Regions from separate parts of the Janthinobacterium sp. 13 genome, predicted to be linked through region 1. Evidence: predicted binding sites of a transcription regulator. Region 1 holds the regulator's gene; the other holds the start of a gene.

What was found. The regulator FNR, encoded in region 1, switches genes on or off when oxygen is low (the NO sensors DNR and NnrR bind a similar motif). The targets are predictions, from matches to a motif close to TTGATNNNNATCAA.
Region 2: a site for FNR is predicted at 3,342-3,355, ahead of CLU94_RS05710 (DUF3079 domain-containing protein). Genes of this name have one in related genera too.

What each region holds. Positions count from the first base shown of each region.
Region 1 covers NZ_PEEQ01000001.1:3,077,740-3,082,845, forward strand. Annotated here, with positions in the region: gene CLU94_RS13585 (response regulator) at 1-1,300, opposite strand, end outside; gene fnr (fumarate/nitrate reduction transcriptional regulator Fnr) at 1,550-2,308, shown strand; gene CLU94_RS13595 (FixH family protein) at 2,312-2,836, opposite strand; gene ccoG (cytochrome c oxidase accessory protein CcoG) at 2,939-4,321, opposite strand; gene ccoP (cytochrome-c oxidase, cbb3-type subunit III) at 4,324-5,106, opposite strand, start outside.
Region 2 covers NZ_PEEQ01000001.1:1,318,956-1,324,061, forward strand. Annotated here, with positions in the region: gene CLU94_RS05690 (GNAT family N-acetyltransferase) at 10-480, shown strand; gene CLU94_RS05695 (TetR/AcrR family transcriptional regulator) at 484-1,101, opposite strand; gene CLU94_RS05700 (MFS transporter) at 1,349-2,494, shown strand; gene CLU94_RS05705 (prolyl-tRNA synthetase associated domain-containing protein) at 2,498-2,992, opposite strand; gene CLU94_RS05710 (DUF3079 domain-containing protein) at 3,057-3,257, opposite strand; gene CLU94_RS05715 (hypothetical protein) at 3,395-3,853, opposite strand; gene CLU94_RS05720 (GNAT family N-acetyltransferase) at 3,882-4,289, opposite strand; gene CLU94_RS05725 (GNAT family N-acetyltransferase) at 4,426-4,887, opposite strand; gene CLU94_RS05730 (hypothetical protein) at 5,087-5,106, shown strand, end outside.

The DNA of each region.
Region 1 (5,106 bases):
TGCCCAGCAGCGACTGGCCCGCCACTCTGACCATGGTCAGATACTTGCGTTGTTCCGTGTCGAGCCTGGTATTGCCCAGCAAATACACCATGCCCAGCACGGCATTGAGGGGCGTGCGGATTTCATGGCTCATGTTGGCCACGAAATCGCTCTTCGCGCGGTTGGCCGCCTCGGCCCGGTCGCGTTCCTGTTCCAGCTCCGCCGCGCGCGATTCGAGTTCCTGCTGCAGGCGGTCGCGTTCGCTCATCAGGCCGTTGAACGCTTCCGTCAGTTCGCCGATCTCGTCGCGTTGCTGTACCGGCACGGGCGTGAAGCGGCTGCCGCTGGTGCGCAGGGCTTGCAGGGTGTCGCGCAGGCGCACCAGCGGCGACAGCAGGCGCACGGTGACCCAGCCCAGCACGAAGGCGGCCAGCAGCGAGGCGAGGATGCTCCACAGCACCAGCCGGTACAGCACGCCATCGAACGGTTCGAATGCATCCTCGACGGGGAGCGAGGCGGCCAGCAGCCAGTTCACGGATTTCAGGCGCTTGAAGCTGTTGACGGCCGTGATGCCGCGGCTGTTGGTGCTGACCATGCTGCCTTCGCCATCTTCCTTCAGCAGCTGGGTCGTCGTCAGGTTGGCGTTCGGCTTGCGCGGTTGCAGCAAGCGGCTGGTATCGGGGTGCAGCACGTAGCGCGGCACGGCGCCGCGCGTGAGGATGAAGTAATAGCCGCTCTTGCCGATCTTTTCCGAGCGCAGGCGGCCCAGCAGGTTGTCCTTGTACAGGCGCAGCACGCCGATCACCACGCCGGCCACCTGGCCATCGGCGGCCAGCACGGGCGCCACCATCTGCACGATGGGCATGCCGCTCGACTTGCCCAGCATCGGTTCGGTGATCATGGGCTGGCGCGTGCGCAGGACGGTCTGGAAATACTCGCGCTCGGCGACGTTGATGCCGGCGCGCCCCGCCACCTCCGGCATGTCGGCCACGACGGCGCCATGCGCGTCGAGCACCAGCACGTCATCGAACAGCACCAGCATCGAGCGGCGCGAATAGTATTCGCGCAATTGGGCGGGCCGGGCGATCAATTCCGGCGGCTGCTGTCGGGCCGTCAGGGTGACGATCTGCAGCAGCATGCCCAGCTTGTCGTCGAGTTCGGCGGCGGTGCGGGTGATCAGGGACGATTGCTGGCTCAGCAGTACTCGGGTGAAGTCGTCGCGCATGTGCTGCACCTGGATCATGGTGACCAGCGCGATCATGGCGATCGAGGTCAGGCTGGTGGCCAGCGCGACTTTTGCTTTAATGCCGAGAGGCTTCATGATTTCCTTTTCAGTACCGGGCGGCACAGGCGGCAGATAATGCTGTCAGGAATTTTCCTATCAATGCCCCAGCTTGGCAAGCGCCGCCGCGCAAATTGCCCGCCCCGTGCGGGCTTTTGACGATGTTGCCATATAATTAAAGGCTGGACGTCGTTTATTCGCCGAATTTACGGTGAAATTGGCATACGGCAACCCTGTATGCGGCTGTATGCAGTAAACTTGTTGTTGCATTTTCTAAAAGGTACCGACATGACTGAAGCGCTACTCACTCCAACCTTGCCCACCGTGAACGTGGAGGCGTTGCGTGCGCGATGCTCGACCTGCAGCATGCATCAATTGTGCCTGCCGATGGGCCTCGATGTGGGCGACATGGACAGGCTGGACCAGATCATCGGCCGCCGCCGCAAGATCGTGCGCGGCGCCTCGCTGTTCCGTATCGGCGACTCGTTCCAGAACCTGTATGCGATCCGCCTAGGGCATTTCAAGACGTACCAGATCAATCCGGGCGGCGAAGAGCAGGTGACGGGCTTCCAGATGGCGGGTGAACTGCTGGGCATGGACGCCATCAGCGCCGACCGCCACCACTGTAACGCGGTGGCGCTGGAAGACAGCGAAGTGTGTGAAATCCCGTTTTCCAGCCTGGAACAATTGCTGGGCAACATGCCGACCCTGCTGCGCCATTTCCACCGCATGATGAGCCAGGAAATCACGCGCGAGCAAAGCGTCATGCTGTTGCTGGGCAATATGCAGGCGACGCAGCGCTTTGCCGCCTTCATCGTCAACCTGGCGTCGCGCTATGAAGCGCGCGGCTATTCGGGCAGCAATTTCCAGCTGCGCATGTCGCGCGAGGAAATCGGCAACTACCTGGGCCTGACCATCGAGAGCGTCAGCCGCCTGCTGTCGAAGTTCAAGAAGGAAGGCTGGCTGCGCGTCTCCAACCGGGAAATTGAAATCCTGCAGCCGGCCAAGTTAAAAGCCATTACGGCTGGCACGGACGTCTGCAAATAAGACTTACAGTTCCTCGTCCGCATGCAGCGCGATGCTGCGTTGCAGGGGCCAGGTCCAGATGCCGGACAGGCGCCACTCGCGTTTGTCGTTTTCCACCAGCACTTGCCAGCGGCTGCGCTCGAGCATCGGCAGCGCCACGGAAAAATTGCCGGCTGCGTCGGGCTGCACCAGCACCTTGATATCCTTTTCCGGCAGGGTCGCATGCGCCAGGTGCAACTGCAAAGGCGCCTGATAGGCCTTGCCGAAGCTGTGCACGGAACCGGTCAGGCGCGCTGCAGCGACGTCATACGACAGGCGCGTATCCATCGCCAGGTCGCTGGCGATCGTGTCGCGCTTCAAATCCTGGTTGATCGCCTTGCCCTGCTTGTAATAATCGCCCACCACCAGCGCATCGGGCTGCGTAAACGCGATATAGCCCATGAAGCTGCCGACGACCACGGACAGGCCGGGGCCGATCATCAGCAGCCATGGCCAGCGATGCTTGTACCACGGTGCAACGGGTGCTTGCAGTTTCAGACTGTCGGACATGGTATTTCTCCTGTTTAATCAGCCAGTCCCCGCATGGGGACCGGCCTTCCTGCAACTTCGTGGCGGCGGCGAGGGCACCCGGTCCCCGTCCGCCTTTCCTTGTTAACGTGGCACGATGAATACCGCGCTTTCACGCACATGCAGCGATGGGTCGTCCAGAGATTGCAATTCGATCGCAATCTTGTTCGAGCCCTTCTCTCCCACGCCGTGCGGCACGCGCAGGCGGATCGGCCAACCCAGCGTTTCCGTCGGCTGCAAGGTCACTTCTTCGCGCGTCAGCAAGGTCAGGCCCGGCAAGCCGGAAGCGCTGATTTTGAAATGCTGGCTTTGCTCCGACGTGTTCATGATCTGCAGGCGGTAGACGTTTTCGATCATGCCGTCTTCCACTTCGCGTCCCATCGAACCGCGGTCGCGGATCACGTCCATTTTCAGGGGCGTGCGCAGGGCCAGCGAAGTACACACGGCGATGATGATCAGGGCCAGGATGGACGTGTAGATCAAGACGCGCGGGCGCATGGCGCGCTGGCGTATCTGCTTCGAATTGAAGTTGTTTTCCATCGCATGGTCGGTACTGTAGCGTACCAGTCCCCGTGGCCGGTCGACCTTGTCCATCACGCTGTTGCAGGCATCGACGCAAGCGGCGCAACCGATGCATTCATACTGCAGGCCGTTACGGATATCGATACCGGTCGGACACACCTGCACGCACAGGGTACAGTCGATGCAATCGCCCAGCTTGTCGTTGTTGCCGGCCTTCTTGCTCATGGCGCCACGTGGTTCGCCGCGCTTGGCATCGTAGGTGATGATCAGGGTGTCCTGGTCGAACATGGCGCTCTGGAAGCGCGCGTAGGGGCACATGTATTTGCACACCTGCTCGCGCAGCCAGCCCGCGTTGCCGTAGGTTGCCAGACTGTAGAACAAGACCCAGAACCATTCCCAGGGACCGAAGTTCAGCGTGGTCACCGACTGCGCCAGTTCCTTGATCGGCGTGAAGTAGCCGACAAAGGTAAAGCCCGTCCACAGGGCGATGGCGCCCCATACCAGGTGCTTGGCCGTCTTCTTGAACGCCTTGCGCACGGAGGGGCCCTGCTTGTCGAGGGCCATGCGCGCACTGCGCGTGCCCTCGATGCGGCGTTCGACCCACAGGAAAATTTCCGTGTATACCGTTTGCGGGCAAGAGAACCCGCACCACACCCGCCCGGCAATGGCCGTGACGAGGAACAACAAATACGCACAGATGATCAGCAGGGCCGCCAGATAGATGAAATCCTGGGGCCACAGCACGACGCCGAAAATGTAGAACTTGCGCGTGGTCAAATCGAACAGCAGGGCTTGCCTGCCATTCCAGGTCAACCACGGCAAGCCGTAGAACGCGAGCTGGGTAAGCCATACGCATACCCATCGCCAGGTAGCGTAGCGTCCTTTGGCCTCGCGAGGGTAGATTTGCTCGCGGGCCGCATACATCTTGATGACTTGAGGTTCCATTTTTACTTTGCGGGTGCCTGCGGATTCGACAGGCTCCAGACATACGCCGACAGCACGTGTACCTTGGATTCGCCGAGGAAATCGCTGAAGGCCGGCATGGTGTTGCTGCGTCCCTTGCGTACGGTTTCCATGATGGTGTCGGCGCTGCCGCCGTACAGCCAGGTCTTGTCCGTCAGGTTCGGCGCGCCCAGCATCTGGTTACCCTTGGCATCGGCGCCATGACAGGCCATGCAGGCACCGAACTTGGCCTTGCCCAGCACGGACTTGACGGGATCCGAGGTCGAGCCGGACAGGCTCAGCACATAATGGGCCACGTTCTCGACATCCTTTTCGGAGCCCAGGGCGGCGCCCATCGGTGGCATTTGCCCATTGCGGCCGTGCATGATGGTGGTCTTGATGATGTCGGGTTCGCCGCCATACAGCCAGTCCTTGTCCGTCAGGTTGGGGAAGCCCTTGTTGCCGCGCGCATCCGAACCGTGGCATTGCGCGCAGTAGGTCAGGAACAGGCGCTGGCCGATGGCTTGCGCCTGCGGATCGGCGGCCACCGTCTTCAAGTCCTGGCTCAGGTACTTGTTGAACAGGGGACCGTAGTCGGCTTCCGCCTTCTTCAGCTCTTCCTCGTACTGGCCCGTCGATTTCCAGCCCAGGCTGCCGGCATAGTTGCCCAGGCCCGGATACAGGAACAGGTAGGCCAGCGAGAAGACGATGGTGATGTAGAACAACCACATCCACCAGCGCGGCATCGGCGTATTGAGTTCCTTCAAGTCCTCGTCCCAGACGTGGCC
Region 2 (5,106 bases), 1.8 Mb from region 1:
AGTAATGACATGACGACACATCCAGCTTCCATTACCTTCCATCCCGCCAGGGCGGAAGACACCCCGGCCTTTATCGACTTGCGGGGCAGGACGCGGCAAAACGCCGTGCCCGCGGAACGCCTGGCGGAAGTGGGCATCACGGCCGACACCTGGGCGGAAATGATGCTTTCGGGCAGCCTGCCTGGCCACGTCTGCCATCATGACGGCCAGCTGGCCGGCTACTGCTTTGGCGAGCGCGACACGGGCGAAATCATCGTCCTGGCGCTGCTGCCGGAATTCGAAGGCCTCGGCATCGGCAAGACCCTGCTGGAACTGGTGATGACGGAACTGCGCGCGCACGGTCATCAACGGCTGTTCCTCGGCTGCTCCGATGACCCCGCTTCGCGTTCCTACGGCTTTTACCGCTACCTGGGCTGGACCTCGACGGGCGAGACGGACAAGTATGGAGACGACGTGCTGGAGTTTCGCTTTACGGCCTAGCGTCTAGCCTGGCACGCGGTTGGCATCCCACACGCGCAGAATCTGCGTAATGGCGCCGTCCAGCACGGCGTAGCCCACGCCATCGCGGGTCTGGATAGCCACGCCCGACAGAAAGCTATCGAAGACGGACGCCAGCGCCACGGCATCCATATCACCAGGCAATTCACCGCTGGCCATGCCCCGCTCGACGCAGCGTACGAAGCCGGCACGCGTGCGGGCGCGCGATTGCGTGAGGGGCGCGGCCACGGCCGCATGCTCGGCCGTCGGCGCGCTCATGCAGCCGAGCGCCACCATGCAGCCGGGCGGGTGGCCCGGCTCGGACTGCATGCTGGCCGACTGGCGCAAGGCCAGCTCGATGGCCGCGCGCGGCGCCAGGCCATCGTCCCACAGGCATTCCGTCACGCGCGCAAACGTGTCCAGATAGCATTGCGCCGCTTCGCGGAACAACGCTTCCTTCGAGCCGAACGCCGCATAAAAGCTGGGCGCGGAAATGCCGCCGCCCAGGCTCGCCTTGAGCTGACTCAAGGACGTCGATTCATATCCCTGCTGCCAGAATAAAAACATGGCCTGCTCGACCGCCGCTTGCCGGTCGAACGTGCGCGGCCGTCCCATTTGCGCCATCCATCGCTCCTTCTCATCTACCCATATGCCACTTACATACTACTCGATACAGAAGTCGTTGACAACGCGGCGCGCCATCGCCTATATTTATACCGATCGATACATATGTACCGCAACGACGGTCAGGGGCACTCCTGCGCCTGATCACTTGACAAGGATGTTTGCCGTGAATCACGCCACTATCACTACCGGAGCCAGCCCTGCGCTGGCCGACCGCCTCCCCGTCGCCGGCTTGCTGGCCCTGGCCATGACGGGTTTTATTTGCATCGTCACGGAAACCTTGCCCGCCGGCTTGTTGCAGCAGATCAGTACGGGACTCGGCATCAGCGCCGCGCTGGCCGGGCAAATGGTCACGGCCTATGCCCTCGGTTCCCTGCTGGCAGCCATTCCGCTCACCATCGCCACACGCGGCTGGCGCCGCCGCAACGTGCTGTTGCTGACCATCATCGGCTTTCTCGTGTTCAATACCGTCACGGCGCTGTCGTCCCACTACTGGCTGACCCTCGCGGCCCGCTTCTTTGCCGGCATGGCGGCCGGACTGGCGTGGAGCTTGCTGGCAGGCTACGCACGGCGCATGGTGGCGCCGCATCAGCAAGGCCGCGCCCTGGCGCTGGCCATGGTGGGCGCACCGGTCGCCCTGTCCCTGGGCGTGCCGCTGGGCACCTTGCTCGGTTCGCTCGTCGGCTGGCGCGCCGCGTTCTGGATCATTTCCGCGCTAACATTGATCCTGATCGCCTGGGTGCTGGCGAAGGTGCCGGACTACCCGGGCCAGTCCGTCCATGAACGCCTGCCCCTGCGCCGCGTCTTCACGACGCCGGGCGTGCGCCCCGTGCTGGCCGTCGTCATCGCCTGGATGCTGGCGCACAATATCCTCTACACCTACATCGCCCCGTTCGTGGCGCCGGCCGGATTGACGGAACGGGTGGACCTGGTCTTGCTCGTCTTCGGCGCCGCCGCCATGGCCGGCATCTGGATCACGGGCAAGCTGGTCGAGCGCCACCTGCGCGCCACCGTGCTGGCCAGCCTGGGCGCGTTCGCCGCCACGGCCCTCGTGCTGGGCATCGCGTCACAGTTTCCCATTGTCATTTACCTGGGCATGGCCGTCTGGGGCTTGTCTTTTGGCGGCGCGGCAACGCTGTTGCAGACGGCGCTGGCCGACACGGCCGGCAGCGGCGCCGACGTGGCCTTGTCGATGAATGTAGTGGCGTGGAATGGGGCCATCGCGGCAGCGGGCGTGGCAGGCGGCGCCTTGCTGGAAACCTGGGGCGCGGGCGCCTTCCCATGGGCCATGGTCAGCTTGCTGGTGCTGGCCTTTGCCATCGCCTGGTCTACCCGCGCGCATGGTTTCCGGCCGGGACGGCGCAGCGGCGGCGCGCCCGTGGCCGGGCATTGAGCATCAGGGAGCCGCGGGGACACTCATGATGAGGGGCACGTGTCCCGTATGCGCGAGGAAACGGACCAGGGTGGCATGCGACAGCGCCACCGTGGCCGTGTTGCGCAGCGGGTGGGCTTGCACAGAGTCCGCTTCCCACACGGCCTGGTCCAGCACCAGTTCCACCGCCTGCGCACTGTCATACAGCAAGGCAAACAGGCTGACGGAGCCAGGCGTGATGCCCAGGTGCTGCAGCAGGCGTTCGGGCGTAGCCATGCTCAGCTTACTGACTGGTAACAAGCGCCCCAGCGCCGCCAGGTCGATACGCTTGTCGAAAGGCACGATGACGAGGAAATGCCGGCGGCCCTTTGCATCGCGCACGAACAGATTCTTTACCATCAGGCCAGGCATGGCTGGCACGTGAATCAATGCTTCATCGATGGTGTGCACGGCCGGGTGCTCGACGAACTGGACATCGCCGGCGCTGCTTGCCAGCCAGCGGGACAGGGTTTCTTGCATGGAGGCTCCTCAGCGCGGACGCGATGAAGAGATTGTAGCGGCGCGCCGCGTGCTGCGCTTGCCGTCAAGGCGGGTTCTCGTCCTTGTCGGCCTTGTCGGCCGCCGCCAGCCCCCAGTCATTCCAGCCTTCGCCAAACAGCTCGATCGGATGCTGCGTGCGTTCGGAACCATTGCCGCAGCGCATGGCATCCGGCGGACAATACTTGTCGCAACCCCAGCAGATGCGTTCGGGGTTCTTCGGGTTTAAGGGAAAGGGCTTGGCCATGGGAGGCGATCGTGGTCCGTTGAGGGTTCCTTGTCGACTCTAGACCTGGCGCGGGGGGAGGTCAAACCAATTTCAGCTAGAAACTTGTCCAATATCAAGCTTGTGCAGATCGTGGAGCATCGGCATGGCGCCGCCCCCTACTCTTTATCTTTTCTGACGGATATGGCCACTTCCAGCACGATACGCGCCACATTGACGCCGCCGTCGGCGGCCGGCTGTGCCTTCAGTTCATCCAGCGCATAGACCATCGTCACCATGGCGCCAGGCACGAACAGGCTGATGTCTTGCTTGTGGTTTATGTAGATGCTTTCGTCCACTGTCGAGCCATCCGCCAGGCGCAAGGTGACGCTGTTGACCTGATCGCCACGGCGGCTGTCCTGGCCCGCGAAATACGTGCATTCGATGATGCCCGTCACGGTTTGCGTCGGGAGGCGCTTAGCCTCGATGCTTTCCCACCAGGCTACGGAAGCGAACAGGCCATGCCTGCCTTTCAGGCCCATGTGGGGCCTGGCACTGTCGAGGGTGAGGGCCTGGGTTTTGGTGACGCGGCCGGGATCTTTTGCCAGGGCTTCGGCGAGGGTATAGACGGGTTTCATCAGCTGCGGGAATTGTTAAAACGGTCGCTCAATGTTTGCGCCGGATGACGTAGGCATTGCCGGCAGGCTCGAAACCGAGCGTCGGATAGTAGGACATGGCGTCCGGGGCGGAGAGCAGTATCAAGGACACGTCGTCGCCGATGATGGCCTGAGTGCGCTTGACAAGTTCCTTGCCGATACCCAGGCCCTGGTACCGCTGGTCGACGGCCAGGTCCGACAGATAGCAGCAATACGCATAATCGGTCAGCGAGCGGGCCACCCCCACCAGCTCATTATCCACCCAAGCCGACAGCGAGAGGCAAGGTGCGGCGAACATGCGCGCGATTCTCGGGAGATTGTCGGTCGGACGCTTGATGCCGGATTGATCGAAGACACGGACGACATCGAGCGGATCGAGGGGGAAGTTATGGCGATATTCGACGGTGCTGTTTTTCATGGATTTAAAAGTGGAAAGTGATCGCGCATAGGAATAGCTCGTTTCTGCAAACTTTGCTCAGATTCGCATATGCATTGAATAGTATGCCAGTTGCGGGAGAGAAAGGCTGTTCCCGTCCCCACCGCGCATGTGACGCTCATTCCGATGCACGGAACTTCAAAAAGCGTTGGCCTTCATGCTCCACCTCGCGATCAAACAGGAAGCCGATTCTTGCCAGCCCCTTGACCCGAGTGCGGCTGGGTGGCAGCAGGATGCTGACCGGGCCAATGCCCAGTTCCAGCCGGCGGTGCATGAAATGGCGCGCCAACGCTGGCCCATGTCCCCAGAACCCGGGGAGCAATACCAGTGCCAGGTCTGCTTCGCCCCCTTCCTTCTGAAAACCGCCCCAGCCGGCAAACGCGCCATCCACCCGGATAGCCCACGGTCCATAGCCATTCGCTTGCCATTGCGCGTCCTTGCCTTTCGCCCATTCCGCAATAGCGCCATCCGTCCAACGTTCGGTGGCCAGTGGCATATGGCGGATGACATCCGGGTGATTCAACAGAAGGAGCCATTCTTCGTGGGGAATATCGGAAAGCGGGTGAAAAGTAAAAGCCATGTGCGTTCAGTCAGTTGAATGAGTAGCCGATGAACTTGTCATCGTGCCACGAAAAGTACGCACTCGCCAGTGGAGAACAAGAACGGTGGGGCCGGGATTGTTGACTGTAGAATGCAAAACCTTTCATATCTCTATCTGATATCGAACAGACTTGGCAAGGATTGTAAATATGTTGGCACCGTTACGTTTGAATAGACGCATGTACGCTTCCTTGGTCGT